Regions from separate parts of the Lysinibacillus sp. FSL H8-0500 genome, predicted to be linked through region 2. Evidence: riboswitches for the same ligand, from Rfam matches in the RefSeq annotation. Region 2 holds a riboswitch; each other region holds the start of a gene.
What was found. A riboswitch is a leader RNA that binds a small molecule or an ion and turns the genes downstream of it on or off. The one in region 2 is predicted to bind S-adenosylmethionine.
Positions count from the first base shown of each region.

Region 1: linked by a shared signal. The riboswitch ahead of metA (homoserine O-succinyltransferase) and the one ahead of MHB44_RS21595 (cyclase family protein) in region 2 are both predicted to bind S-adenosylmethionine.
Region 3: linked by a shared signal. The riboswitch ahead of MHB44_RS09035 (YezD family protein) and the one ahead of MHB44_RS21595 (cyclase family protein) in region 2 are both predicted to bind S-adenosylmethionine.
Region 4: linked by a shared signal. The riboswitch ahead of MHB44_RS20225 (bifunctional homocysteine S-methyltransferase/methylenetetrahydrofolate reductase) and the one ahead of MHB44_RS21595 (cyclase family protein) in region 2 are both predicted to bind S-adenosylmethionine.

Region 1 covers NZ_CP150292.1:2,298,586-2,306,556, forward strand. Annotated here, with positions in the region: gene MHB44_RS10940 (FtsX-like permease family protein) at 1-877, opposite strand, end outside; gene MHB44_RS10945 (ABC transporter ATP-binding protein) at 874-1,626, opposite strand; gene MHB44_RS10950 (sensor histidine kinase) at 1,695-2,630, opposite strand; gene MHB44_RS10955 (response regulator transcription factor) at 2,602-3,279, opposite strand; gene MHB44_RS10960 (HipA domain-containing protein) at 3,624-4,424, shown strand; gene MHB44_RS10965 (hypothetical protein) at 4,417-4,800, shown strand; SAM riboswitch class I at 5,034-5,145, shown strand; gene metA (homoserine O-succinyltransferase) at 5,234-6,169, shown strand; gene MHB44_RS10975 (endospore germination permease) at 6,212-7,321, opposite strand; gene MHB44_RS10980 (hypothetical protein) at 7,342-7,575, opposite strand; gene MHB44_RS10985 (Ger(x)C family spore germination protein) at 7,577-7,971, opposite strand, start outside.
Region 2 covers NZ_CP150292.1:4,485,197-4,493,167, reverse strand. Annotated here, with positions in the region: gene MHB44_RS21620 (SMI1/KNR4 family protein) at 1-1,034, shown strand, start outside; gene MHB44_RS21615 (DUF4272 domain-containing protein) at 1,055-2,230, shown strand; gene MHB44_RS21610 (hypothetical protein) at 2,275-2,625, opposite strand; gene MHB44_RS21605 (DUF2225 domain-containing protein) at 2,600-3,319, opposite strand; gene MHB44_RS21600 (DedA family protein) at 4,401-4,997, shown strand; gene MHB44_RS21595 (cyclase family protein) at 5,028-5,765, opposite strand; SAM riboswitch class I at 5,857-5,962, opposite strand; gene MHB44_RS21590 (hypothetical protein) at 6,057-6,434, opposite strand; gene MHB44_RS21585 (DUF2000 family protein) at 6,717-7,127, opposite strand; gene MHB44_RS21580 (SMI1/KNR4 family protein) at 7,609-7,971, shown strand, end outside.
Region 3 covers NZ_CP150292.1:1,917,090-1,925,060, reverse strand. Annotated here, with positions in the region: gene MHB44_RS09065 (benzoate/H(+) symporter BenE family transporter) at 1-630, opposite strand, end outside; gene MHB44_RS09060 (hypothetical protein) at 660-800, opposite strand; gene MHB44_RS09055 (NRDE family protein) at 1,336-2,097, opposite strand; gene MHB44_RS09050 (amphi-Trp domain-containing protein) at 2,448-2,726, shown strand; gene MHB44_RS09045 (VOC family protein) at 2,776-3,564, opposite strand; gene MHB44_RS09040 (flavin reductase family protein) at 3,680-4,165, shown strand; gene MHB44_RS09035 (YezD family protein) at 4,253-4,408, opposite strand; SAM riboswitch class I at 4,468-4,554, opposite strand; gene MHB44_RS09030 (phosphopantothenoylcysteine decarboxylase) at 4,735-5,415, opposite strand; gene MHB44_RS09025 (LysR family transcriptional regulator) at 5,484-6,362, opposite strand; gene MHB44_RS09020 (DMT family transporter) at 6,497-7,396, shown strand; gene MHB44_RS09015 (hypothetical protein) at 7,609-7,971, opposite strand, start outside.
Region 4 covers NZ_CP150292.1:4,224,116-4,232,086, forward strand. Annotated here, with positions in the region: gene metH (methionine synthase) at 1-2,022, opposite strand, end outside; gene MHB44_RS20225 (bifunctional homocysteine S-methyltransferase/methylenetetrahydrofolate reductase) at 2,015-3,859, opposite strand; SAM riboswitch class I at 3,955-4,054, opposite strand; gene hemG (protoporphyrinogen oxidase) at 4,153-5,547, opposite strand; gene MHB44_RS20235 (globin-coupled sensor protein) at 5,852-7,144, opposite strand; gene MHB44_RS20240 (tetratricopeptide repeat protein) at 7,719-7,971, opposite strand, start outside.

The DNA of each region.
Region 1 (7,971 bases), 2.2 Mb from region 2:
TAAAGACAATAGAGCCACCCAGCATAATCATCACAAGATACAACGTTGTTTGGAAGGCACGTAGTCGATGTGTAACATTAGAGAAGGTCAACATCAAACGTTGGTAAAATTTGGTGGATATCTTCATTATGATATGTTTAATGACTAAAAGGCCTGCACCAATCATGAAATAAGGTGTAATCAATGTAAGCGCAACAGCTATTTTAAGTAATATTTCATGCCTATTCGCCATCGCATAAGGAATTATCCATAAGCTGCCAGCAAATAAAAGAATGCTGATAAACCCTAGAAGGTAGCTGCCCTTTGTGGCATCTTTAAGCGTTTTTGCACGGATTAATTGTACCAACGATAGACGTTTGATATAAAGCGCACTAAGGAAAAATGTGACCATCATAATACTTAAAAAGATGGCAATGGTGATGCTGAAAGATGGTGCATTCAATTGAAATGTTAATTCAGGAATGTGTATAAATTGTTGGAAGCCTAAATAAAATAGCCTGCCGAATACGATGCCTGCTAATAAACCTGTGGCAAGTGAACTGCCTGTAATAATCAATTGCTCAAAGCTAAGTAAGCGAATTACTTGCTTGGATGTCATGCCCAAAGTAATGTATGTACCGAATTCCTGTCCACGATATTTCACAAAAGATACAGTAGCGTAGGTAATAAAGATAACTGAAAATGCGGCTACCATGCTAAGTGCGAGCTGTAAGTTTTGATAATAGCTTGGTTTTAGTGTTTGAATGATGACTTTATTATACAATAGGCTCGCGAATAAAAAGAGCAGTGTCACAATCAGCGCATAGACAATATAAATAGAAATGTACTTACGTGCATGGAATAGCATATTTTTCTTCATGATGCCTTGAAAATTCAATCTTTTGCACCACCAATCGCGCTCTGTGCTTCTAAAATACGGTCAAAAAATTGTGTGTGATTGCCATTAGATACAATGGTCATTTCTAGCTTGCCGTCTTTCATAAAAATAATTTTTTTGCAGAATGAGGCAGAAAATGCGTCGTGTGTAACCATCGCGATTGTATTTGCCAATTCATTGTTTAGGCGCTTAAGCATCAGCATTAAATCATTGGCTGACTTTGAATCTAAATTGCCTGTTGGTTCATCAGCAAAAATAACGGCGGGTTCTGTAATTAATGCACGGGCGGCTGCCACACGCTGCTTTTGTCCACCTGAAATTTGAGCAGGGGCATTGTCAGCGATATGGGCAATATTTAAGTAGTTCATTAATTGTCGAGTTTTTTGTTCAACGATTTTAGGGTTCTGACGGTCTAAAATAAGGGGTAGCCCTATATTTTCTTTGACGGAAAGGCTGTCGAGTAAGTTAAAGTCTTGGAAAATATACCCCAATTGCCCCCTGCGAAATAAAGCCATTTTATCCTTTGATAACTTTGTGATATCAGTATTGGCGATAGTAATTTCGCCTGATGTCACAGGTTCAATGCCAGCAAGCATATTTAATAATGTTGTTTTTCCAGAGCCTGAGGCGCCCATAATGCCGATAAATTCTCCTGCTTCGATTGTGAGTGAGATGCCATCCACCGCTTTGACGATTGCTGCGCCAGGAAAGGCTTGGTAATGCTTGGTTAGTTTTTGGACTGTAATCATGCTCAGTCACTCCTTTCACTTTTAGCTTATCGCAGGTGCAACTTTTCTACATAGTGAATTTCGTGACCTTATCTTTCATTTTCGAAAGATAACATGGCGGTTGTGCCATTTTCTGATGTGATTGTAAGCTGATGATGTAATTGATCGGCAATTTGCTTCGCTAAAAATAGCCCGACACCTGAGGAATTGCGATAAAGCCGTCCATTTTGCCCTGTGAAAAAGGGATCAAAAATGCGTGGTAAATCTTCCATTGGAATGCCTAATCCTGTGTCTTTGATATAAAGCTGCTTGCCTTCATTGTAAATCAGTATTGTTTGCCCGTTTGTACTATATTTCACAGCATTTGTGAGAAGCTGTGTAATCAAAAACTTGCACCATTTTTCATCTGTATAAATAATTTCCTCTGTTAGTGAAACGTTAGGGAAAATGCCTTCATAAATAAAGAGCGTTTTATTGTCCCTTAATACGGCTTCAAGTATCGTTTTTATAGTGGTTTGCTTTGCCACATAATCCTGCGCAAAGTCAGCAAGCCGTAACATTTGCAGGCACTGTTCTAAATTATGTGCCATTTTCTCGCTTTCTTTTAGGATATCCTCCTTCGCCTGTGTATGGTTGCTCTCACTTGCTAGTTGGATAACGTTTACTGAAACTTTTAAATTATGAATCCACTGTGAAATAATAGCGAGCTGTTCTTCGGTTTGTAGGCTTTGTCGATTGAGCTCGTTGCGATATTGCTGATGGACTTCTTGCAATGCTTGAATCGCTATATGCGCATTTTTGACCATAGTGCCTGCCTTAGCACGTGCTAAGTTCTGTTCAAAATGCCATAGCTTCACTGCTTGTATCACGAGTGCAATGAGGAGCAAAAAACTGCTTAAAACAAAGGGATACCAAGTTTCCTCTAATGTGCCGTATAAATAAAAATACAGTGTGAGCATTGCTGTATTGGCAAAGTATAGCAAAATAAACCATTTGCTATTTTGCCATAGGCGGTGTAAAAACATAGCCGACCCCTCTTTTCGTGACAAATGCATCCACAATTTGTAGGGATTTTAGCTTGAGTTTCAAGCGTGTCATATTAACGGATAGCGTATTATCATCGACAAAATGCCCATCATCCCAAAGCTCTGTTAGTAACTCTTCTCTTGTGATGACCGTGTGAGGGCTTTGCATAAATAGCTTCATTAATTTAAACTCATTTTTACTAAGCTCTAACACCTCTCCGAGATAGGAAAGTACCATTTTATCACAGTTTAAGACAAGCGCATCAATGGCTAGCTGTGTTGTTTGTGGTGTTACTCTACGTAGCACCGCTTCGATTTTGGCAAGCAAAATGCCCATGCTAAAGGGCTTCGTTATATAATCATCAGCCCCTTGTGTAATACCTCGAATTTGTTCAGATTCATCACTTCTTGCTGATAAAATAATCAAGGGAGTTGTCAGACGTTTACGCAAAATTTTTGTATAAAAAAAGCCATCATATTGCGGCAAATTAATATCCAATAAAATTAAATCCGGCTGAATTTCTTCAATTTGCGTAAGCACATCGCCAAACTCATCAATTAAAAAAACCGTATAGTGATTGGCTTGTAAATATTCCTTGATGTACTTTTTTAACAGCTCATCATCTTCAACTACTGCGATTTTTATCATGATTTCACCTCGCATTAATGATACACCATGAAAACATTTCCTCCTAGATTAAAAAGGTTGTTGCTGGGGAGGGCACTAAAAAGTTCAAATCTCGTTCTCTTCATTTCTGTAGTATAATAATGATTCAAAAGATTTTTGAAGGTGATAATGGCACTACCGTCACATTCATTTATAATTAGTGGTAGGTATTATGAAATAAAAGATGACAATAACGATTACAGCAGGTTTTTCTAAATTTCTGTATTATATAGACCATAATGTGACGAAATGAACGAAGCCAACATAACAAATTTTTTTGATGGATAACTTCATGAAATATAGTTGGATAGAAGGATGTGAACCATATGGAGAAAGTCGTTATTCCCGCAGAAGCAGTCCAAATAATCAGTACTTCAAGTAAGGGGGATCAATCGAAATGGCATGTGAACAATAGGTGGATTAAAAAAAATACACTAGGCTATGAAGGACAGGCTGAGGTATTGGCATCCCTTATCTTATCCTGCTCTACCATAAAGGAATATGTTGCATATAGCCCTTGTGAAATCCTTTTACCGAATGGAGATACAGCTATTGGCTGTTACTCCTATGACTTTCGAGGCAAGCTACAGGAAGTTACACTCGAACGTTTATTTGAAGCCAATTTCACAACAACAGATGCCATTTTAAATCATACGGCATTATCGACAGCAGAGAAATTTGAACAGTTGATGCAACAGGTTGAAGTATTTACTGGGCTGGATGTACGAACAGAAGTGGCTCGTTTGCTTGCATTTGATGCGCTTATTTTGAACGAAGATCGTCATACAAATAATATTTTATTTCTCTATGATCCTACCAGAAAATCATGGCGACTTGCACCAATTTTTGATAATGGACTTAGTTTTTTATCGGATGAAAAAGACTATCCGCTAGGTAAGCCATTGAGCATTTTAAAAAGAAAAGTGAAAGCAAAACCATTTAATTCTAACTTCTCAAAACAGCTCGCCCTATATAGGGGACCTGCATTTATTAATAAGGCAAAGCTACTGCAATTACTTGAAACAACGGTTATTGATTTTGGACGAGCAAAGCAAGTGTTACTTTCGCAATTAAATGACCCTAGTTTTGCCCATCTTTTCTATGAAGGAAGTGATTGTGATGATTGATTATTTGAAGTTTGATGTGATGTGGATGGATGATATTATTGCACGAGTGGATTTAAAGCCTATGAATGGTGGAACACCGTATGTTATAAATTATATTGATGATTTTAATAAGCAGTTTTCACCGAATATGGAGGGGCATATTACAATCGAGGAGCTTGAGAAATGGTTGAAATGGCGCACTTTCCCTCCTACTCGTGCTAATGCGGATGAATTGTTGGAAAGTCTTGGTATGCAGGCATTTAATCGCTGGGGCATTGTGCGAAAAACGCATGGGGTGATGGCGGATGATGAAATTTGGTTGCGATTTGATGGAGAAACATTGACACATAGGGATGTTTGTTTGCGAAAAAACCTTTATTATCCTGAAGAAGCTTAATGCATAGCAACGACAGGAAATTGATGATGGATATCACGATGAAATTGTTGTTGCGGAAAATAGGCTTGATAAAATTGTAGCAGAAATTTCTTCAGTAGACTTAAACCTTTTCGTATGTTATACAACAAGATTATAAAAGTTGACAAAAGAAGTAGGGTGTTTTTCAACAGAGGAATGCTAAACCCTATTGTCAAATATTTTAAATAGTGCTACAATTCGATGTAGTTAAATAAACCTTATCAAGAGAAAGCAGAGGGATTTGGCCCGATGACGCTTCAGCAACCTCTAACAATGGTTAGAAAGGTGCTAATTCCAGCAAAGGATTTTTCCTTTGAGAGATAAGAGTGGACGTGAAAAAATCCTTCTCATTCTATCTCGTATGGAATGAGAGGGATTTTTTAATTGTAAGCAATAACAGAGAGGGGAATGCAAGATGCCAATTAATATTCCGAAAAATTTACCAGCTGGAGAACATTTACGTGAGGAAAAAATCTTCGTGATGGAAGAGGATCGCGCAAGAACACAGCAAATTCGTCCGTTAAGTATATTAATTTTAAATTTAATGCCTGAAAAAGAAAAAACAGAATTGCAATTGCTACGCTTATTAGGAAATACGCCGTTACAGGTTAATATTACCTTTTTAAATACGGCGACACATAAATCAAAAAATGTGAGTAAATCACATTTACAGCTATTTTACACAACATTCTCGCAAATTCGTCATCGTCGCTATGATGGCATGATTATTACAGGAGCGCCCGTCGAGAAAATGGAATTTGAGGACGTGAACTATTGGCAAGAAATAAAGGAAATTATGGATTGGTCCAAAACCAATGTGACATCTGTTCTTCATATTTGTTGGGGGGCACAGGCAGCACTCTATCATCATTATGGTATTGGTAAGTTTGAGCTTCCTGCTAAATGCTCAGGGGTTTATTCCCATGTTATTACCGATTTAACGGTTGATTTAGTGCGTGGTTTTAGCGATTTATTTACAGCGCCGCATTCACGCCATACTTCTGTCTCCATTGATGAGGTACGTAATCACCCTGATTTACGTTTATTGTCCTATTCAGAGGATGCAGGAGTCTTTATTGTACAATCGAAGGATAATAAAAATATTATGATTACAGGTCACTTAGAGTATGATGCGACAACATTGGCGGATGAATATCATCGCGATATGGAGAAGGGGCTTGCTACGGCAGTGCCTGTTAATTATTTTCCAAATGATGACCCAACACAAGCTCCCATCAATACATGGCGTGCCCATACGCATTTATTATTTTCAAACTGGTTGAACTACTATGTTTATCAAGAAACACCATATGAATGGGATTTGGTGGAAGAGCTTGAATATCATATTTAGTTTATCAATAAAGTCTAATTTCTTCTCGCTATGCAGAGGAAATTAGACTTCTTCCTTCTTTTGTGGCTTAGGCTTTCGAATAATAGCCACCACTAGCAATAGAATAGGCAGTAAAATCATTAGGATAAATGATAAAATAGGCCAAATTTCATTATTGTAGTTATTGGAATGAATAATATTTGGATGCACAATTTGCGATAGTCCAAGTATCATTAAGCCCATTGGCACAACAAGGGGTCGATAATCCTTGATATTTAGCATCTGGGCAAGTCCTACAACACTTGCATAGAAGTACATAAATGTTCGAATATACAGAGTCGTAATCCACATAAACGCCATTATCACTTCAATGCGCTGCAAAAAATTACCGATTGATATTCTTTGTGCAAGCGCATAGCTAGGAAATGTTCGAGCAGCAGTGTTATCGGGTCCTAAGACAAGTATGCAGAGTGTTACCATTGTTGTAAGAACAACCCCACCAATAATAGTGCCTCTATAAAAGCCTTTTTGTGCAGAATGCTGTACATTGACCGTTATTGGATAAAGCATTAATAGCACCACTAATGGAAATGAAAAGATACTTAAAAAGCGTGCAATACTATAGAGCATCGATGTTTTCGTAGCCTCCAACATCGGCTGTATATTGTCAAACGTAATTTGTGGTGCAATACAAATCACGAAAAAAATAAAAATCAAGAAAAATAGCGGAAAGAGAATTTCAGCAGAACGTGCAAAGGTTTCAATACCTAAGTAGGCTGCATACATAATAATAATGCTAAAAAGCAGAGCAAAGGCCATCGTAGGTGTTTCTGGCATAATCTCTGTTTGCATAAAAATACCAATAAAATATAATAATTCGCCTGTTGAAAGAATGGTTGTGATTAAAAAGCACATCGTTGTGAGAGTGCCAAAAAAGCGTCCTAAAATTTTCTTATTTACCTCAACAAATGTCAGGGTAGGAGTTTGCTTAGCTAGGGTTAGCAATAATTTTACAATGAATAAACTGAGTATGACACCAATACTTGCCGCAATCCACGCATCCTGCTTGGCCATATTCGTAATGCTGGCAGGGATAAATAAGATAGCCGTACCGATGGAATAGAGTATTGTAATAATGGTGAACTGTCTTGAACTAATCATTTCTTTTTCCATCTACTGACTCCTCCATGTAGCTATTTGGTGAATGACACAATATACTCTTTAATAGGTGTAAGGATAAAGGTAATAACGTCTAATGGACTTGGAATATTGATTTTAAGAGCGATTCCTATATTTAAAGCTGTGCCAATTAGTAAAAGAATAGAAAATACTACAATCGTCTTTGTGTCTTGTAGCTTTTTTAGCGTTGGAACCGATAGTAGAGCAATAATAATGGAAAGTATAATAATTGCTATTGCCAGAATCATGCTATTCTTCCTCCTTTGGCATATCTAATAAGGAGTTTTGCAGAGTGCCTATACTTTGTGTCTTCACCTTTACATCCACATTGACCTGCAATTCTGGAAACATGGTAGGCCAATCCGCTTTGATTTTTTTCCACTGCTTTGCATCAGCTCGATGTAGGGCATCACAAAATCCCAAAATATCGACTTGATAGTATTGTTGAATCGTCTCTAATGTTTTTTCAATTCGTTTCTGGATGCTTTGCGCGGTCTTTTGGTTGATATAATCCATGGTGGCACTTTCCATGAGATTGATCGTACACCCTACTTCATCCACATTTTGAATAATATTGATTTGTACATCAATTTTCGGTGTCCCACGCTCAAAAGTACCTTTTATTTTGGTATGGGATTGCGTGA
Region 2 (7,971 bases):
CTTCAGGTGATTTTGGATGGAGCTTGGTGGATTTATTTTTTCCTGACTTTGGTGGTGAGGAGGAGCTAGATAAGCAGCAATACCTACAATTTTACACAGCGCATAATGGAGATGCTGTTCTGATTAAGTTGGCAGATGAATCGATTTGGTATTGGAGCCATGAGGAGGATGAGTTTGATTTCCTTGCATCTAGCTTCCAGGCTTACGTTGATCATGTAACAGCTTTAGGCTGTATTGGGGTAGATTGCGGGCAGCATCGTCAGTTCTGTGATGCAGCTGGCTTAAATCCTTATTCAGCTAGCTCGCAAATTTGGCTACAGTGGTTTGAACAATATAGAACATCAGACTTACAGCAAGCTAAATCCAGCTTAGAGTCCTTGCTTTTCTATGTTTCTATGCATGGTATGAAAAATACTGAGGTGCAGGGGTTATTTTCATTATTCGATAAAGAACAAGTATATCAAGCATTGCGTCAGAAGATTGAGCAAGATTCATCCTTATGGCATCAACAAGTATGGAGCGATGTGCTAGTAAAGATATGTGCAGATAAGGCTGAGCAGTGGGTGAGAGGGCTATGGCAAGAGACTAACGAAATAGCAGAGACCTTGCGCGATTATTTAACAGCCTGTTGCTTACCAATGGAAGAGGGACTGACTTTAGTTCTTCAGGATATTGAAAAGGATAGGATTACTAGCTATACAGCCTTACATCGTCTGCGCCATTTCCATCATCCAAGTGTTATCCATTGGATGAAGGACTATCTTGCCTTTCCAATCGATGGATGGGCTACACTGTTAGCGCAATCACAGCCAAGTGCAGCGCTATTATTTGAATGGTTAAACGGTCATGAAGTAGAGAGGCTTACTGCCATCCGAGCCATTGATTATATGATGCGTCAGGGAATTGCGCCCACCACCGTTGTAGAAACGGAAAAGTGGCAGCCATTATTAATATTTTGGGCAGAGCATGAGGTATTACGAAAAAATAAACAACTCTTTAGCCATGCTTTAAATAGTTTGGATAGTTGGGTATGAAAGCCATAGGAGGAGATAGCTTGAATCACTTTACAATATGCGCTTCTAAGAACGATACACATGATATTGAAGAGGGAATTTTAGATACATTGGCACAGGGCTTTGTAGTTGAAAAAAATGATAGTAGCTATTTATTGAAATCGAAGGGGCTATTTAAAAAGCATCAAGGGGCTATTCATGTGATTGCTGATGATACAAACCCTGATTATTTTGCCAAAAATATTCCTGGCATGATGGGCTTTTATCATAATATCCCATTTAAAGATGAACAGCTAAAGGAACTTGTGATGATTCAAATATCAGTTTTCAACACAGTGATTGCAGTTGAGATGGACAAAGAAATAACGGACGAGCAAATGCAGCTATTAATAAAATTATTATCAAGTATAGGTGGTGTTGGCTTTTTACCAGATGGTACTTTGCTTGATCAACAAGGCTTAGTGATTGTTTATCCGAATGGAGAATCAGGACCATCGAACTTTAGACCTCATGCCTGTACAAAAATGATCAATGTCCAAGAGGCAACATCAGCACAAGGGGAAGCACGTAAAAATAACACGATTGCATTCTTAGTAGAGAAAGGAATACCTTATGTAGCATCATTGCCACAGCTGCCGTCGGTAGAGGACTGTGCTTTTAAAAGGCAGGAGGATATTGCGAAAAGAGCAGTAGCTTTATTAATTGCTATTCAATTTGCCTGTGATGTAGCACAAAGCGGAAATATTGAGGATTCAAGGGAGTTCTTTCTAAATATGCTGCATAAGTATAATGTACAGCAATTTTTAACGGACAATGAAAAGAGCTTTCTTCAGGCACAATATCCAGATGCACAAGAGGCAGTGAGCATTGCCTGGCAATATGAAGCATACTGGACGCTGATTTGGGCATTGGGTTTTGTGGAAACATTAGAGTTTCCAGATGATGTATGTGATTGTGACTATGCGATTCAGGTAGTCTCTAGCTGTGAAACATTTGAGCAATTTTATGCCCAAATAGCCATGCGTAGTAAGGAAGAAATTTTGGATGAGGCTGATAAAATTTATCGATTGCATTGGGCTTGTGTAAATAGTCGTATCAATGGGCAAGCCGCGCCATTAGCATTAAATGAAAGTGTTGTAATGGAAAGGCGTAGGGGCTTATTTTGGATGATTGACTATCACAATGAACAATGGGATACAATGTCAATGGATACATAGATAGAAAAGCATCTCCATTCTATACAACTGGAGATGCTCTTCCATTATTTATAATGATAGGTGTTTGCTCTAGTGTTGCGTTGAATTTGATTGAACCATGCACGATCTTTTTCTTCCTGCTGCAATGTTCCAGTAATGGAGGAGGAACAGCTCACACAAATTTTTGCTTGCGTTAACTGCCCACATCTTTCACACGGAGCACCTAAATTAGGAAATATAGATTTCTTTAATTTTCCGGTTTTCACCCATTTATAAAGTAGCTCAGATGATATGCCTGTTAAGGCGACAACCTCATCATTTGTTAAGTAGCGATTATTTTTTCTTAGTAAAAAATGATGTAACTCTGAAAATATATCCTCTTCTCTGACATCAATTCTTTTTTGAAATAGCAACATAATCAGTCCTCTCTCCCTCACATTCATTAACTGTTGTAGACTGTTCATCATATCTGTAATTTTCCCAACGCGTACGTGCAAGCTTTCGATATTTTGGCGATACATGTTTATCAGCAATTAAACGTGAGAACCCTCTTTTGGCTTCAGTAATATCACCGAGGCGGAGGCTTAGTTCTGCGTGTAAAAACTGAATTCTTTCCCCACCCTCCTGATTGGATGCAAAGGATTTACTATAAAAGTCTCTAGCTGCAAAAAGATAACGCTTTTCGGATTCCTGCTCATTTTTCAAACGATAGAGCCAGGCAATTTTTAAGGCGAAATTAGCCATTAACAGCGATTCCTCCATAGCTGCACGGGCTACTAAATAGGCGAGCTTAAAGCTAGTGATAGCATCGTCAATAGTGCGTTCCTGACAGATGTTCATTGGTTTTTGAAGCTCTTTAATATATAATTCCTCAATTAGCAACATAAAGGGCCCATATGTTCGAGACATTGATTTGTGGTAGGCATAGCCGCAATGTGGACATACAGCGACCTCGTACAGCAAAGGATTTAGGCCTTCATAAACAGGCATAAAATCAGATTGCTCCTCGATAATTTTATATCGATTAGGGCGTACTTTATATGTTGTAAAATGCTTTTTGCAACATTTACACTCCACATTACTTTCATAGTAGTAAATATTAAATGCCATAAGAATCAACTCCTTCTGTATGCCTTAGAATTTTATTTCTTTTGTCCTATTTATACGAATAAAATTATCGTTCAATGTATTTAATTTCTTATCTTTTATTTTAACAATTCTGTGTGCTTTGGTATACTCCTTTAGAATTATTAAAATAAAAATAATGTTTGTTTTATTAGTTAAATATCATTAAAAATACGGTTATAACAGTGTTTATCATTGTAATTAACATACGTTATATCGTCTGTAAAAAGTTTGTCGAAATACGTACAAAAATTTCATTGCAAATTTTTAAGGGATGTATATTTTATGATACAAAAGTATGGCTTCAGAGATAATTTAAGATGAAGGATAAAATAGATTTTTTGAGGTAGATAGCTATGTAGCAGAAAGCATGAAGTATGCAAATTTTATAAGAACAAGGATTTCAACTTCTAGCTACTACAGGAAGACCTTTGTCCATATGTCATGAGTTAAAAGAATTAGGATGTGGAACCTTTATTACAGCAAATGGATCATTTGTAAAGCGTCAAGATCGTGTTACCCATAACTGTTCAAAATGTACAAGCTATTGTACAGAAACAATAGCATAACCTCGCATGTCGATGAATAGTGTACAAAGCCCAATAGATCTATATGCGATGTGGGAAATATTATCTTCTGATTATGAATAAAAGTATTGTGGATGAAGGGGTGTTTCTTATGTGCCTATTTGGGACAGGTAGGCTGAAAAAGATATGTCGCTCAATTTCTGAATATATATAACAGCGATGACATCCTTATATTGCGAAGTATGACAGCAGGATGTTTCCAGGGCAATAGCTGTTAAGGTTGTACTGGATTACTTTAATATGAACGCAGAGGATGCAATAAGCCTTTAGTGATGGTAATAATGATATACTGGAGCAGGTAGGATTGGGGTTGAAGACGGGGAACGGTAGCTTACTTAAAAAAATGCTACAAAATTTGTTACCAAGGTAGTATAGAGTTTACCCTGTGTCAGCTTTGAATTATTTAAAGTAGTAGATATTTCAAATTATAATGAAACCTATTGATCATTTGTTTAAAAATTTTTAGGTGGGATAGATTTATGGTGCATCATATACAATCTCTAATTGAACATTATGGGTATTTGGGTATTATCGTGATACTAATTGGCGGTATTGTCGGACTGCCGCTTCCAGATGAGGTATTTTTGACATATATAGGCTATAGTGTTTATCGAAAAAATCTTGCACATATTCCTGCATTAATCAGTGCCATGATTGGTGCAGTTGGAGGCATTACCTTAAGCTACTATATCGGTTATCGCTTTGGCTTACCATTATTGCAGAAATATGGTCCTAAGGTTTATATTACTGAACAAAAAATAGCTTTTACTAAAAAAATGTTTGTCAAAATTGGCCCTCTCTTATTAGTAATAGGCTATTTTATTCCAGGTGTCCGCCACCTAACGGCTTATATTGCAGCTATTAATAATTATCCCTATAAAAAGTTTGCACTTTTCGCTTATATAGGGGCATTTATCTGGACTTTCACATTTATATCGTTAGGAAAGACGCTTGGAGAGAAGTGGCGATTTGTTGGATACTATTTATCCCATTATAGTATCTATCTCATCCTATTGTTTATTGTGGGGATGCTCATTGCTTATTATCTATTCAAAAAAAGAAATGTACAAAAATAAAAGTCGGTATACGCTATACCGACTTTTATATTATGGTAAAATAGCAAATGACCGCACAGGGAAGCCCGATGCTTTTTCTGGCTTAGGTACAATATTGAAGATGATAGCGCCCTTCGTAGGCAGCTTGTCCAAATTAGTCATTAACTCAATCTGATAGGTGTCTTGCTCAAGCACGAAATATTCACCATTTAACTTACCATTTTTACGAAAATCTGCAGCAGAATCGGTATCGAAGGTTTCATGTCCAATCGCACTGATTTTGCGTTCCTTGAATAAAAATTGCAGGGCCTCTAAGCCCCAGCCTGGAATATGATTATGTCCAAGCTCATCTGTATTATTGAAGGCCTCCTTATCTGACCAACGTTTACTCCAATCTGTACGAAGTGCTACAAAGGTACCTGCTTCAATCTCTCCATGCTGGGTTTCAAAATCGAGAATATTCTGAACCGTTAGCGTAAAATCATGATTGCTCGCTGCCTCCTGTGATTTATCAATGACGATAAGAGGAAGAACAAGTTCTTTTAGCTCTAATTCTTCTAGGTAACGTCTGTCTCGCACAAAATGAATGGGTGGATCGATATGTGTACCATATTGACCTGGGAACGTGAATTGTTGGGCAAAGAAGCCATCATCATGAGAGAATAATGTTTCAAATTTTGCATCTTCAAACATAAAAAAATGTGGTGAGTTAGGGCCGAATGTATGTGTTAAATCAACCCATTGTTTTGATTTTAATAATTGCAATGCTTGTAAAAGTTCGTTTGCCATTTAGCTCCCTGCTTTCTGTTGATAGTAGTAAATAAAAAGGAATCCCCTTATATAGAAGAGGACTCCTGTATAAAACATATAGAAGTTCGTCTTCTCATCTGTAAGGACAAAACCTTGCCCTTTGGAATTAGCACCATACTGTTAAGCTGGTTGCTGAGACTTCATCGGGCCACTCTCTCTGTCTCTCTCGATAAGAAAAAATATAAGAATATTCAAAAATAATAATTATTACTACTCTACCATACATTTTTATTGTTTACAACTTCAATAGGAATACAAGGTTAATGTTTTTCACCAATTCATATTCAAGGTGATACCACAACAGCCACTATCAATAAGACGTATTTGGAAACCATCTGGCGTATAGTTTGTTTCGAATTTCATGGTGATACCAGCAGATGAAATTAATTGCTCAACTTGTGTTTTGTTTGAAAGCTGCGCTGCATTCATTAAATCATGGGCAAATTGCTGGGAGCTATCAATTTTATCCGTTAGTAATTGTGCTTGCCGTATCATCGTCTTGATCCGTGTAGCTGAGGCTTTGAATTTATGTGTATCGATGGGTGGAAAGGGGCCATTATTGGTTGGCATTGCCAAAGGTCTAATGGCAAGCTGCTGGGGTGGATACTGGTAGGGATGAATAAAATATGGATAAGGATTGTAATACAATGTAATTCCTCCTATCCTATAACTGATATCTTATCTTATGTATGACAAGAGTTTTAGGTGTTATTTTCAAAGGAGGAGAGCTGGCTGAAATAATGGTAACAGATATTGGTTCTGTTTAGAAATAGATGTCCTTTCACATGACGAGGTAAGTATTCCAGAGCTGGAAGAAGCGTTTGGTGTGATCTGTCCACCAGCTTTTTCCTCATTATCAATAAAAGCATCCTATAAGATATTTTTTTAAGTGTCTATCTTATAGGATACAGTTTCGCCCTTTAAGATAATTTATTTTAATAAACTGAATTTTTTTGTTAACCTTCTGATTTCTTCGTCCTCACCAGCCACTATTACGCCAACAGGCTCTGTTTCTTCTATACTACTATTAGAAATTTTTTCTTTATATACCTCAAATTCGTTGTTTAAGGTTTGCCCTGTTTTAGAAAAAACGACACATTCAACTGAGCTTTTATCACTTAAAAGACTTTTACTAAAGTTTATTATTTGATTTTTACCCCCTTTAAGGATAAGCGTACTATATTTAATACCAGCATGTTGTACATTGCCCGTATCTACAACAGGTTGGTCAGAATAAAGGCTAGGGTTATTGATAACTAGCTGTCCCATTAGTAAAGCTGTTACGTTTGCGGCCGCTCCGATTTCCAAGTTTTTATCTACAATAATAGCTACTCTTTTCATCTTATCTTTACCCCTCTAATTCTTTTTTTGTGAAACAAACCCAAGGCATATCAATACCTTTTCTTAAAAAGTAATTTTCATTGCCTGTCATATCTACATAATTACTATTTTGAAAAATTGCTAAAAATTTATATATTATGATATTGTTACAAGATGGTATTGTCAATACGTTCCTATGAGTACTTACAAATAAATAGAATTTCTAAATGTTTAGTATATAGGAATGAAGGAATTTTATGAAAGCTGTATTTTTTAGAATCTGATTCTTACGTTCATTAAATCATGGGTAAATTGTTGGGAGCTATCAATTTTATCTGGCAGTAATTGTGCTAGCTGGATTAATGTCTTGATCCGTGTAGCTGAGGTTTTGAATATGGCCATTGCTACAGCTTTAATGGCAAGCTGATGGGGGATAAGGAGGGTAATACAATATAATTCCTTCTATTTATAATGGATAACTTATATATCATAAGGGCTTTAGATGTTATTACCAAAGGAGGAGGGCAATATAATAAATATTCGTCTATATATTAAAAATGGCTTTCGAGCTTATTATGACCGCTATTATCACATTTCTGATGAAGGCTTTTGTAGATGGATGCGTCCAGATGTTCCTGATGAAATGAAGGTAATGGATATTGATGGGGAATGGTCTGTTTGGAAATTGATTCCCTCTCAAGTGACCGAGCAAGATATTCAAGGCTTAGAAAAAGAATTTGGCTTGAAATTTCCACAATGGTATAAAGTATTTATTTCAACATACGCTCATTATTTTGATCATATCCCTGAACAAGATTTACATAATCCTTTAGACAATATTCGAGATATGTACAATCCTTCCCTA
Region 3 (7,971 bases), 2.3 Mb from region 2:
TGGAGCCACAAATACTGGAGATGCAATAGCCAATGTGACATTGCTGAAATCTATCTGCCCCATACTTATTAAATAAATTAATCCAATTACTAAAATACCTACGATCGCATATCGAGATGTAAATCGTCTTAAGAGGATATATGTAGTAAACAGGACAATTACAAGTAAAGGATCAACTTTCGCACCACCAAATGCAGAAATACCAAACTGCAATAAAATACCTGCTAGTAGCCCAGAAGCAATACCTGGCGGAATAAGCTGGACAAATCGTTCAAACATACCAGATAAACCTAATAAAACAAATGCGACAGCAGAAATGATATAAGCACCAATTGCTTCAGCATAGGGCGTAACGGCCAAAGCTGAAACAAGAAATGCCACACCTGGTGTTGACCAGGCTGTAATAATGGGTTCACGATAACGGTAACTTAGCCAAATACCAGTTATCCCTACACCGATGGAAATCGACCATATCCATGAAGCAGTCATTTCAGGATTCAGGCCAGCAACCTTGGCAGCCTGAAACACCAAAATAAAAGTACCCCCATAGTTAACTAAGACAGATATAAAAGCAGCGATGGTGGGCGATAGCAAATCACGACCACTCAGTGAAGCAGATGTTGTGTTCATACGCATTCCCTACCTCTCTCCTCCTTATCCTAAACAAAACTTTCCTGCCAGTTATACTCATTTGGCAAATACACTCTTATAATTGTAGATTCCTCATTACCTGAGGCTTGACAGGCTAATTCTATCAGCCTTCTCACACTTAGAGGATTTTCTTCAACTAAATAAATCATAATAGGCCTCCTTTTTTTGTCAGTTGTATTCATGAACACTTTTAGCATAGCGAATTATGGATTGAGAAAAAACATCCAAAAAATCAATTTCTAGCAGTCCATAATTGTATTATTTACAATTCTATTACCAAGTAATCTTATGTCTCACATCCTTAGTTTGATAGAAATAAAAAAATAGAGCGGTGACTAAAATATCTGAAGCTCAAAAACGTACTATGCAGATATTCCCTGAAAGGACACATCGTCAGTCCAGTCTACTAAAACTTCTATCCATAAATATTGCAAGACGAATAAACACAAAAAAGACTATCGGAAAAGAAAAATCTATTCCGATAGTCCTAGCTTTTCTATGAAATATTGGCTAAAAATTTGTGCTGTTGTGTGAAAGCGACAGCGGCATGCTCCCCCTCCCAGCAACACCACCTGCTTCACTGAGACGAATGCCTTTGGGCGGATTACGTTAAAGATATGTAAGTACATTCATTATTCGGATATTTTGTTTGAAGCGGATGAATAACTTCCATCATTGGCAAAGCTATTTACTTCTTCTTGTAACCTCTAACCTTATATCCCCAGCAAATTCACCATTAACAAAGCTTCGTTCTAGGATATCCCAGCCCGTCTGATGCTGCTTCACAATTGTCGAGGCACGCGTACCATAGCCATCAATATCAATAAAAATAGAGGAAAGCTGTTGTTCCAGTTCAAACGGTATACCTGTTGAAGGTAAATCTTTAGCTGCTGCTGTGGTTGGGTCCTTCAAAATAGCTAGTAATGCTTCTTCCTCTGTTGTGTGTTGGAGTGTTTGAGCAAAGGCTTCCTTTAAGCGATCCACCTTAGGCCATGGTGTATTAAAGGTTGCATTTGATACACAATGAACGCCTGGTGGGATAATTGTTTGCTCATTATGTACAGTATTATAATGCACAAGCTCTGTTTCATCATAGAGCAGTACATTTAACCCGCCATATAAATAACGCTCCTGCTGTAACTGACTAGCAAAATCCCGAGCACTTATAGAGCTATTCATAAATGCAATAGGAACGGCTCCCCTCGATTTTTCACCGACAATTGGCAGTTGTGGATCGCGGTAATTGGTGACTGCTGCAAATCGCCCATTATTACTCACAGCTAGCCATGTACCCATTTTCTCTAAATCTCTACCGGCCCAAATATGTGGCATATCTTTCCAGTTATGCATGCGCTCAGTTGGTCTTGCATAAAATTCATCACGATTTGCCGCAATCAGCAAAGGATACTGTGGATGCACTTGATAGCCAATTACAATAATACACATAGCGTGCCCTCCTATTTTTTTTATCTTGGTTCAACCAAAGACCCCTTCCTCTACAAGGTAGGGATGAACGCTTTTTTTACCTCTGTTCAGTGGGTGTCCAAACGCCCACTAAACCAAGATAAAAGCCCCGGTGGATGTACCTGACGCTAGCGCTTTCGGTACAAAAAACATTGTTACGGATTTTTGAGAGGAGCTTTTCGAGTGAACTCGAAAAAATCCGAACACAATGACGCTGAGGCTTAATTGATATTGAACATAGTATAGAGCACACAATAAACAAGTGCAATGCAAATGGTAGCGTTAACATTTTATGCTATAATAGAAGTAACGATAATAGGGGAGGGATTTCGATGCAAAAACAAATGAAGCCGATGACAGAAGTTATCCTAAAGCATAAAGAACGGCAAAGTGTTGTCGAATTTGCAACAATGCTTGAAGCAATTGCTCAAAAACTAAAAGAAAACGGTGAATTTACATTTATTCAAGGCACAGAGCAAACCGTTGTGGGCCCTACAGAACCACTTAAAATCGAATACTCCTATACAAAAAAGGGCGACAAACACTCATTTGAAATTGAATTTGATTGGTACACAGGCACACAAGCACCAAAGAAAATGACGATTGAATAATTGAAAAGCTACGGCAAGGGGCATTATACGCTCCCCTTGCCGTAGCTTTTTAGCGATTAATCCAATAAAAAGCGCCTGGACAAACCAATGTTTCTTTTACTCGATATGGGTCTTTTAATTGCACACCAAACGGACCGTGCTTTAAAGGTGTAAGTGTCATAGCTGTGGCAACTGCCTCATCATAAAAATCCAAGCGTATATTTGGTAACTGTAGTGATACATATTGCTCATCATGCTGTTCTGCTTTTGACAATTGCAATGCCTTCTGCCAAAGCTCAACGGTTGTCGGTACGTCCCTTACAACAAACAGCACCGCTTCCATTGTAATATTTTGCTGCTGATGAATTGCACCACTTGCCTGCAATTGTGCAAAACGCTCCTTATCATCCTCCGCCCATTCAATAAGAAATGGAAAGTCAATGGCAAGGTCAGGCTTACCAAAATGCAGCAGCTTCCACTCTACAACAGAGCCATCTGGTCTTGTGCGACTACAAGCATCAGGTCCATAAACATCAAAGCCTAATGCACGCAATCGTTCACCCTCTGCCTCTATATTTGTTGTGCGTAATGCAATTCGTGAAAATCCTTGGTCCTCTCCATCCCGTTTAAACGTATAATGTAGAGTGTAAGGGTTTAATGCCGCCTGCTCAAATAAATCACGATCATACACCGCAATTTGCTCAATATAGCTTAAGCCAAAATAGCTTAATGTATTATAAGTCCCCCACATTGTATGCTGACCACCGTTTACTGTATGGATATTTCGTTTGTTAAAGAAAACCTTTATATTTTCTGGTGATTCCACTTGCTGAACCAGATGATCGAAATATAAAGTCATGGTCATTCCCCTTTCTTTCCCGATTACCTTTACCTATATGTTGGATTCGTTTAAAATTTATGCAAGACAATGATAGCTATTTAACTTCATTGAAAATAATAACGAGGTGATTTGAATGACAGATCAAGTAACTGCTTTTAAATTAGCACTAGGTAATTACCCTACAGGTGTAACGGTTGTTACTACATGCCATGACACACAACCGCTTGGCTTAACCGTTAATTCCTTTGCATCTGTTTCGATTGACCCACTCCTTATTTTATGGTCACTCGATAAAAAATCTCAGCTTCATTCCTATTTTACAGCAGCGTCAACATTTGCAGTCAATATTTTAGCGAGTGATCAAGAACTTTTATGTACGCTATTTGCCAGCAAAGTGCCAGATCGTTTTGCCCAGGCAAAGTGGTCTATGTCCTCCCTTGACCTACCGATTTTACATGATACAGCAGCTATTTTACAATGTAAAACATATCAACAGGTTGATGCTGGTGACCACACTATTTTTATTGGGCAGGTGCTAGATATTACAAATTCACCAAAAGAGCCTTTATTGTATCATCGTCGCCATATTGGCGAGATTCCAAAAAGCTTTTATCGTTAATCGTTACACAAAAAAGGGCCACTTGTAAGCAAAGGACATCCTTTCTGCTTAGTTGTGGCCTATGACATCGTTCAACTGAAATCATCACTATTTTTTCTGCGGAAATCTCTGTTTTTCTAGCCTATTAATTTGCACAATTACACCATCCTGAATCGTAATATGCACTTCACCAAATTCAAGATTTTGAATAGCCTTCGCGATAGCCTCTAACTTCTTATCATCCACTTTTACCGACTGTGCCATATCATACACCCCTTCTTTTTCATGCTTCCTTTACAAAAGAGTTCAATTGATGGATAGCCCCTTTATCTTTTAGATACTATTGGCATCTATTCTATTGGTTGCCGAGGCTTCATTGGGCCAAATCCCTCCACCTCTCTCGATAAGAGCACTGCTTACTTGGAAATAATTTTATAATTGTGCTATACAATTGTCAATATAAATTATTAGAAAACCTAGTCGAATACTTTGTAATACGATATTTATCTCGATTTCTTCTAGCATTGTATGCAGACAATTACACATTTAGCGCTGCATAGCCATAAAAAAACTGTGCAGAAGTATACCTTCTACACAGTTTCTTGTTGTAAGCATGTTATCAATGCTTGCGCTGTTTGTTCTTTGCCCATCACCTTGATCGGCTGCCCCTCTGCTGGTACAATCCAATGAGGCTCATCTCCACCATATAACGATTGAGAGCTATTTGCCACCATAAACTGCGCCTGTGCTGTTTCCATACGTAATCTTGCACGCGCAAGTAAAAATGCCTCATCGTCTGTTGCCTCTAGTTTAAAGCCTACCAATGTAACATTTGGTTGCCAGTCCTTTATTTGCCCTAATAGTTTTGGTGCTTTTTTAAAATGAATAATAGGTGGCTCATCAGAAGGCATTTTTCCCGCCTCCTCCATTAAATTGCCTGATTGGTCATACACCTTATCAATGACCCAATCGGAGCCAGCAGCCGCCATAATGATAATATCCACTTGTTGTTCTTGCACAGCGTGGCGAAGTTTCTCGCCTAAATCCTCAATACCCTCAAATTTAATAGTTTGCATTTTACTATGATTGACTGGTAGCTGTGCAAAATAGCCATGCATATACAAAACATAAGCACCTGCTACAAGTGCTGCCTCTGCTAAATAGCAGCCCATTGTCCCCTTTGATAAATTCGTGTGCCCTCGTACACGATCCCATTTTTCAAGTGTTCCCCCACTTGTAATAAGTACGGTTTTACCTTGTAATGTCCCCATACACTCACCTATTTTCTACAATATATACAAATCCTATTTTAACGTAATGCAAGGATAGGCTTCAATAGCTACAGCACACTGTTTTGCTCCTTTAACCAAGCACTTAAAATTTCCGCAAATTTCTTCGTTACAGGCGAGGCATGATGCTTCATCGCAATACCAATTGTCCGATAGCCCCCTTGTTTTAATGGAATAGCCTTTAATGTTGACGGTAAATTATGAATAACAAGCTGCGGTAAAATACTAATACCAAGATGGTGGGAGATCATGGAGAGAATCCCAACCTCCTCTGATAGCTCAAAGCGAATATTTGGCTTTACATGATATTGCTCTAAAAGAACCTTCACATCATTTGTACCCTTATAAGAGGTCATAATAAAGGGCATTTCCTCCAAATCCGCAATATCAACCTCTGTTTTATCATAAAGAGGACTTTTAGCCGAAACAATGCACAACAAAGGGTCCTGCTGCAATTCCGTAAATTGATATTGTGCCGACTTTTGACCATTTAAAAATCCCGCCTCTATTTCACCACTTAGTAGCCATTGCTCGATTTCATAATAATCGCCCTCACGCAATTCTACCCGTATCCCTGGAAACTGATGATCCATAATACGAATAATTTCTGGCATCCAATTTGATGAGATACTTGAAATAACGCCAATCCGCACCTTACCTCTTGTGACACCCAAAATATGAGCAGCTTCCTGCTGCAATAGCTCCTGCGCATCTAAAACCTGCCGCATCGCTCGTAGCATTGTATACCCCTCACTTGTTAGCGTCACACCTGTACGACTACGATGAATCAATGCAAAGCCAAATTCTTTTTCCAAGCTTGACACGGCATGACTTACAGCAGACTGTGTTAAGCCAAGTGCATCTGCCGCTTTTGTAAAGCTTGCTACCTCTGCCACCTTTGTCAAAATTTCATATTTAACTAGGCTCATCCATTATCCCTCTATATACATGAATTTTTTTAATCCTATTCATTATAAACATTCGTTTTACTAATCACAAGACAAGCTATATAGTAATTTTTAGTAGTCAAACTGTTTTAGTACACAGATCGTAGGTGAACATCATGAGTATCCAAGGAAAAGCAAATGTATTGATGGTAATTGTTACAATGTTTTGGGGGTTATCCTATACCTTTATGGTGATGGGGCTTGAAACATTGGCTGTTTATAATGTGGTGGCATTGCGTTGCATTATCGCATTTGTAATCGCAGGTCTTATTTTTTATAAACGGATGAGTAAAGTAAATGGACAAACATTAAAATATGCGGCTATTCAAGGATTATTATTATTCATTGTGTTTGCACTCAGCTTATTTGGTTTACAATCCACTTCCGTATCAAATGCAGGCTTTATTTTAAGCCTTACAGTTGTGCTAGTGCCGATTTTCAGTAGCTTTATTGATAAAAAATTACCTTCAAGAGCCGTTAGCTTTGCAGTTATTTGCACAATGATTGGTATTACGGTGCTGACAGCAAATGGTTCATTTACTTTCCAAAAAGGTGATATATTAGTGGCGATCGCAGCGTTATGTTATTCCATTTATTTACTGTTAAATAGCTCTTTTACACGCAATGTTGAATCCATTTCTTATGGGATTTATCAGCTCGGCTTTGCAGGATTATATGCACTCATTTTAACATGTTTATTTGAAACACCAGCATTGCCTCATTCCACAACATCTTGGATCGCGATTTTAGGGCTTAGCGTTATCTGTAGTGCCTTTTGCTTTGTGGGCCAAACTGTTGCACAACAATATACATCTGCTACACATACAGGTCTTATCTTTTCCTTAGAGCCTATTTTTGCAGCCATGTTTGCGATGATGTTTATTGGCGAAGGATTAACAATGAAATTAGTGATTGGTGGTAGCTTTATTCTGATTGGGAATGTAGTGGCACAATTAGAGCATTTCCATCTATTACGCTTCATCAAAAAAGAGGCACACGAAAAAGTGATGCCATAATCAATGCTATTTTTAGCACATAAAGAGAGCTATCTCAATCGTCAATCAAATGGACGATTAGGATAGCTCTTATTCTTAATATCGATCTGCTATGGTCCATCTTCTGCATTCACTGCCTGTAATGCTCCTTGTGAATAAATAAATGACTTGCCATTTATCGTAAAAGGCTGACTTATATCAAGTCCAATTCCTTGTACAAATTTAGGAAAATACTACTTAAACATAGCATCATTATTGACATTGGCTATAGACTGTCTCCTCTCTGCTAACCGCGAGAGATTCATAAAGACAGCAACCAATTCATTTGCGCCTTGTCGCTCTGCTTGTGAATAAGAGCGGTGTCTTCTAAGAGCTTCTTCTTGTTCTGGTGTCAGCCTTGTTCCTGTTCCAGAATCTTTAAACATTGGATTGAAATTTGAATTAAAGCCGCCACCCGTTAAAGCCGTGCCATTCAAAGGTTTGCCATTTACCAAGCCTAAATGGTAGTAAACACCACTAGCAATATTAATGGCATTAGTATGTTTATCGACAAGCTGAGTTGGTGTTGCATTTTGATAAATCACATTGCAAGATTG
Region 4 (7,971 bases), 260 kb from region 2:
TAAACGACCTACCTCTGCCATACCATCCATTAAAGGTCCATTAATAATAGCCAGCGGTGACTCAAAGATTTCACGAGCAGCCTCTAAATCCTCAATAAGACCCTCTTTTGTACCTTCCAATATATAGTAAGCTAAACGACCTTCAACCGTTTTAGGAATATCCGCTTCTGTTTTTTCTTTCTTTTTATCACGATAGAAATCAGTAAATACTGCTAATGTTTCATCGTTTGTATTAAATAATAAGTCATTCGCTAGTTTAATTTCCTCTTCTGGAATAGACGCATAACGCTCTAGCTTTTCCGTATTTACAATGGCATAATCTAAGCCTGCCTGTGTACAGTGGTAAAGATAGACGGCATTGAGCACTTCACGGCCAACAGGTGGTAAGCCAAATGAAATATTACTGACGCCAAGTACCGTTAATGTGCGCGGCAATTTTTCTTTAATGAGACGAATACCTTCAACTGTTTCTAGGGCGGAGCCAATATATTGCTCGTCCCCTGTGCCTACTGGGAACATTAATGGATCAAAAATAATATCCTCTGGCGCAAGTCCCCATTTTTCGGTTAATAGCTTATAAGAACGTTGCGCAATTTCAAGCTTACGATAACGGTCAACAGCCATTCCCTGCTCATCAATTGTACCAACGACTAAAGAGGCACCATATTTTTTCACAAGCGGCATGACTGCATCAAAGCGTTCTTCCCCATCCTCTAAGTTAATCGAGTTAATAATCGCTTTACCTTGTGAAAATTTCAGCGCTTCCTCAATTACCTTTTCATCTGTGGAATCAATTACAAGAGGAACCTTAACCTTTTTCACAACTTCCTGCATAAAGCCACGTATATCGGCTAATTCATCACGATCAGGGTTCGCTAAACAAATATCAATAACATGTGCACCATTTTTCACCTGTGCACGTGCGATTTCCGCTGCTTCCTCAAATTTGCCATCAATAATTAAATTTTTAAATTTACGAGAGCCAATCACATTTGTTCGCTCACCAATAAATAATGGACGCATTGAATCGTCATATAATAATGGCTCAATACCTGAAACGGCATGACCATGTGTTGCTTCAGGTAATTGGCGTGGCTTTTCATCCTTTAATATCTCACGAATAGCCGCAATATGGGCTGGCGTTGTACCACAGCAGCCCCCCACAATATTAAGCCAGCCTTTTTCTGCAAAGCCTTTTAGTTTTTGTGATAGAGATTCTGGCGACTCATGATAACAGCCTTCCTCATCAGGCAAGCCAGCATTTGGATAACAGCTAATATAGCCTGTTGACAGCTCCGCCAATGAACGAATATGATCCGTCATAAACTCTGGTCCTGTTGCACAGTTTAAGCCCACCGATAATGGCTTAATATGCTCAATAGAAATATAAAAAGCATCAATGGTTTGCCCTGCAAGTGTCGTCCCCATTGGCTCAATGGTTCCTGAAATCATCACAGGTAGCTCTTTGCCAGTCGCTGCAAAGGCGCGTGCTACACCAAGTGTCCCTGCCTTTACATTTAACATATCCTGACTTGTTTCTAATAACAATACATCTGCGCCTGCCTCAATTAATGCCTTTGCCTGCACATAGAAATTTTCCTCTAGCTCATCAAAGGTAATACCACCTGTAACGGACAATGTTTTTGTTGTTGGACCCATAGCCCCCGCAACAAAACGTGGCCAATCAGAAGTTGAAAAGCTATCTACTGCTTGGCGAGCAATCTCTACTGCACATTTATTAATTTCTTCTGCTTTTGCACCAAGATCATACTCATTTAATACAAGTGGTGTGCCCCCAAATGTATTTGTACAAATAATATCTGCACCCGCCTCTAAATATTTGCGATGAATTTTCTCAATAATATCAGGTCTCGTGAGCACAAGATTTTCGTTACAGCCATCGAGCTCCTCACCACCAAAATCCTCAGCCGATAAGTTTTCATTTTGTAACATTGTACCCATTGCGCCATCAAGGATTAAAATACGTTTCTCTAGTTGCTCTTCAATCAAGTGCTTAGCCATCTATACTTACTCCTTTTTTCTGTTCGTCCAATTGTTCAATATATTTCATTAACTCTAATGTAACATCATAGCGTAAAAACGGTGTAATAAGGTAAATACCATTGAAATATTGCGTAGCTACTTCTACTAGTTCCTGGGCAATGGCAATCCCCTCCAATGTTGCACGTTCCTTATCATCGCCACAAGCCTTCATTCTTGCTAGCGCATCCTCTGATAATTTTATTCCTGGCACCTCGTGATGTAAGAACTCTGCACTTTTATAGCTTGTCACTGGCATGATCCCGATATAAATCGGTGCTTGTAAATGCTTTGTCGCCTCATAAATTTCGACAATTTTTTCCTTTGTATAAACAGGCTGTGAAATAAAATAGTCTGCGCCATGTTCAATTTTCTTCTCTAGGCGAGCCACAGCACGATCTAGTACACGCACATTTGGGTTAAAGGCAGCAGCAACTGAGAAATTCGCCTTTTTACGCAGCGGTTTACCCGAGAATGAAACACCTTCATTTAACTGCTTGATTAATTGTATTAATTCCATGGAGGATACATCATAAACACTTGTTGCACCTGGGAAATCGCCCACCTTTGTAGGGTCGCCCGTCACAGCTAATACATCATGAATACCTAAAGCATTGAGCCCCATTAAATGCGACTGAAGACCAATTAAGTTACGATCTCGACAAGTGATATGTGTAAGGGGGCGCACACCGTATGTTTCCTTGAGTAATGCCCCCATCGCAATATTGCTAATACGTGGAGAGGCTAGTGAATTGTCTGCCATCATCACAACATCAGCACCTGCATTGTATAATTGCTTGGCTCCCTCAATAAAACCATCAATCTCTAAATGTCTAGGTGTATCCAGCTCTACAATAACAGAGCGTTCACGCTTAACCTTTTCATAAAGGGATTCATACTTTGCTGGCTCTGCTTCACGAACGATCTCAATTTTTGTTGGCTTTGCATGCTTCTCACTAACTGGTGATAGCTCTTCTAAATATTTCTTCGCTGCCGCAATATGTTTTGGCGTTGTGCCACAGCAGCCTCCGATTAAACGGACACCTTGGTCACGTAATGCGACAGCCGCTCGACCAAAATAATCAGCCTCTGATTCATAAACCACACGCCCATCCTCGAGATCAAGAAGAGAGGCATTTGGGTAAGCTGACATAAATGCCTTTTCAGGAAGCTCTACACCTTCAAATGCTTGTATTGTATGATGCGGACCTAGCCGACAGTTCACGCCCACAATATCAGCGCCTAATGTCTCTAGCTTATGCAATGCCTCGTTTAAAGAAATACCGTTTTGTAAAACACCAGGCTCATGCATTGATACCTGTGCAATAATCGGTACATCTGTTTTTGCTCGCAGCATTGTTAATGTCGCAGTTAATTCTTCAAAATCATAATAGGTTTCAAGTAAAAGACCATCTGGGTTCCCTGCTAGTAACACAGTTGCTTGCTCCTGAACAGCAGCTAATATTTCCTCTAATGTAGCATCACTTTTACGAATGCCACGAATACCACCAATTGTCCCTAATACAAACTGCCCTCCATCTGCTGCACGCTTTGCAATGGTGATCGCTGCTTCATTAAATTGCTGAACACGCGACTCTAAACCATAACGAGCTAATTTAATAGCATTTGCGCCATATGTATTCGTTTGAATCACATCAGCACCTGCTGCAATATATTCTCTATGAATCTTTTCAATTAGCTCAGGTTTCTGCACATTCATTTCCTCATGGCAATATTCCAAACCATAGCCATAAAGCACTGTCCCTATTGCACCATCTGCTGTCAATACATGTGTTTTTAATCTCTCAAGCAATCCCATAAAATAGCCTCTCTTCCTTCCTGTCTCTATACATAATAATAAAAAGCCCTCTTTCAATAAAAAAGAAGGCTTTAACGATTTGTCAATGTTGTTCCTTCTCATCTTCGACTCAATAGTCTTCTGGATTTAGCACCTGACATAAAGTTGGTTGCTGAAGCTTCATTGGGCCAGTCCCTCAGCTTCTCTCGATAAGAATTAAGTATGAATTTTTAAATAATTAAAAGAATCATATCGTTTACAGGCGAATGAGTCAAGACTATTTCACGCAACAAAGGAATTTTTCACTTAAAGTCTTAGAAATCGACTAATTTTTCTGCAAGCTCCACAGCAATTTTTTTGCCGTTTTGAATACAAGCACCAATCCCTACACCAAAATAAGAACAGCCTGCAATTGATAAATTTGGATAGCTCTTATCTAATTCCTGTAGCAGTCCCTGTAATGCTTCACGATGTGCCAAGTCATATTTAGGCATTTGATCAATCCATTTTGTCACATTGACAACAGTAGGCTTGTCCTCTATACCTAGGCTTTTTCGAACATCCTCTAGGGCAACTGCCGCCAATTCCTCATCTGTCATTGCACGTAACTGCTCATACGCTGGATTAATACTTTTATAAAAGAGTCGCACAAGTAATTTGCTATCTTTCGATGTATGCTTCCACTTACGGCTTGTCCAAGTTGCTGCATTACAGACTACATCAGAGTTATGTGACACAATATAGCCCGTTCCATCTGCTGGTAATCGAGCATCTGGTACATTAAAGCCTAAATAAATTGTAATTGCGGAAGCAGTTGTAAATTGGTCAAAATAATAATCCAAAGCTGTATCCTGTAAGACACCTTGGACAGCTTCGTTTGGCAGTGCTAAAACAGCATAATCCGCTACAATGCTTGTATTATTTGCTAAAGAAATCATATAGTGCTTTTCTTGCTTTTTAACACTGATCGTTGCAACACCCTTAATAATTTCCACATCTGTTAATGTTTGTTCTAATCGATTAATAAAGGAGGTCAAACCATTTTGAAACGATATAAACTTTTTATTTGCTGCCTGTGTAAATTGCTCACGATTTGCATCAAAGCCTTTAATAATACTGCCGTAATTATTTTTATAGTCAATTAAATACGGTAAGGTAGAGGCAATCGAAAGCTGGTATAAGTCGCCAGAATAAACGCCAGCCAGCACAGGGGCAATTTGATTGCGCACAAGCTCCTCCCCTAAATAGTAGGTTAAAAACTCGCCAATTGAGCTTTCTTTTGTAAAGCCCTTATTCGGTAATGTTAAGTCTTTTAGTGCTTCTTGTTTACCCTGCTCCGAAATAAGCGTACTTTGCTCAAGAGATGCAACGCTCATTGGTATACCAAATGTAGAATCTACAGGAATCGCATGAAGCTCATTATTTGTATAAATATAGGAAGTGCCTGTTTCGTTGTAAACTAATTGCTCTACAAAGTCTAGTTCCTGCACAAGCTCCATTACACCTTGATGACGAGCAACAATGGAATCAGCACCTGTTTCCATAATAAAGTCTTGTTCATAGGCTGAATGTAATTTACCGCCTAAATATGTATTTTTCTCTACAAGCACTAATCGTACATCTATATTTTTTTCCTTGACCTGACGCTGCAAATAATGCATTGTACATAATCCTGTAATGCCGCCACCTAATACAACAACTGTTTTCATCATAAACCGCCCCTATTTTTAGTTCTTCCTCTCTACAGTATAAACCTTTTTCAGTGAAAATTACGCTCAACCCTTTACAAAATTAGCAAAAGAGGTATATTGCAAATAATTTCGCAATATACCTCTTTCTATTGCGAAAGCGCAGCGACAATTTAAAAAACTGATTGATGAAACTAACAATCAGTGGGAAGGAAGAAAATCATACTGACTTGAAGGTCCACTGTCTAGCCCTCCTTAATTTCCATTCATGTACTTCAAATATATATGAGATTTCTATAGCGCTTAAGTATTCGATATACATTGTTTAATCATTTAAGTTTTGTGCAAAGCTCGCTAATTTCTCTGCTGAATTTGCTACCTCACTAAAAGAACTACCTAGCTCATTTAAAATTTCTACGATTGCTTGGATTTTTTGCACCATGCAATCATTTTGATCCTTTGCTTCTGTCATTGCTCCTAGTATATTCGTAAATTGGCCCTCCGTGTGGGACATATTTTCCTCACCAGACGCAACCTCATCTTGAATATTTGTTAGTGAGTCTTCTAGTTTTTCCATCCGTTCTCTTGTTTTTTGCAGTAACAATGCAACAGCTGTAACCGAATCCTTTGTTTGAATAGATAATTTTCGAACTTCATCAGCCACTACACTAAAGCCCTTACCCGCTTCTCCAGCGCGAGCGGCTTCAATGGCAGCATTCAAAGCTAATAGATTCGTTTGATTCGCAATATTGGTCACTACGCTCATTATCGTTTCCATTTCCTTTGACATACCAGCTAAATGTTCTATATTTTCCTCTATATCACGCAATGAATAAATAATATTATGCATATTTTGTGATTGATTTTTTAAACATTCACGCCCTTCAAGCGCCTGACCTTCAGCCAGTACCGATACATCAAGTGATTTTTTGGCTAATTGTTTAAGTTCATCCGATTGCTTACTTAAAAGACCAAAGGAGTTATTTGTTTCCTCAGATATTGTGGCTAGTGCCTCTGAGGATTCTACAATTTGCTGTTCAATTGATTCTTTCTCTTGCTCAATCGTCTCTTTTAGTTCCTCCACAGTATTCTCGAATGCCTCTAACACAAGCTGCTGCTCAAAATTACATATTTTAAGGACAGCTCTAATTGTATTAAACTGATCATAAGGATGCTCAACATTTTTCTCCACTAACTCAATAAATGATGTGGATAAATCTTGGAAAGCACAAATATACCATTGTGTTCTAAGACCAATATGAACATGCACCTTCGCAATCTTTACACGTCTTTGATAAAATTCCTCATCAATTGTTCCGTTAAACATTTCAATAATATGCTGGCGCAATGTTACTTTCAGTCTTTCTACAGAACTATGATGATTAATAATATCTACTAATTGCTGCTCTGTTCCTATCATTTTGTAAAAACGGTTAACGATGTGATCTACATTGTCCATCACATATGGTTGAAATGCCTTTAAGTATTGCAAATCTTGCTTTACTAAACTCAGCATCTCCATTTGCTTTACCATTGATGGTCGATTAGACAAATCCATTTTCACAGTATATTGCTGTAAGTCTAATGTTTTTATCTTTCTCCTTTTTTGAAAAACCACATATTTTCCCTCTTTCATTCCGTTTACTTTTATTCTGTTACGAAACATCAACGACGATTTATAGATCACTATAAGAAAAAATATCCTTAAATTGGATTTCTATATTTATTGTCAATACTGTTGCTAGTTCTCACTTCCTCCAAAAGCGCATCAGTCACTCTTTCCCCTAATCAAATAATAGTGACCTACCCCCAGCAAACAGACTACTTAATTTAATAAAATAATTTTTATATCCTTTTTTATCAAAATCTCTCATAATACCTTAATCATTTTATAAATTGCTGTCAATTTTATAAATTACTTTATTTTACAAAATTCGTGCAAAAGGTCCTTGATACTACTCTATTTAATACAAATACTAAAAAGCTATTATAATATTATTATGCAAATTTCTAACTTATTGTTATGACAAATTTCTCTCTTTATTTATATTTTATTTAACTATCCTAATATTTTCTACATTCATTCAAATAGGGTATATAAACCTATAAAAAAACCTATAAAAGAAACCAAAAACCTAGTTATACCCTAAATACAAAAAGTTCTAAATACCCAGTTGTTTTTCATGCAAAATTTATAACCCTTTAAGTTCCTGCAATAATCGAGCGGCTTCTTCAACACCTGCCTCTGCTGCTAGACCATACCACTTAAGCGCCTCTTTTATATTTCGAGCAATGCCTTCTCCTTTATTATAAATATGCCCAAGTTGTAGCTTTGCATCTGCATCACCCTGTAATGCTGCCTGTTTAAACCAATGGATTCCTTTTTCAACATTGCGTATACCTGTTAAACCATTACTCCATATATAGCCTAAATCATAAAAAGCA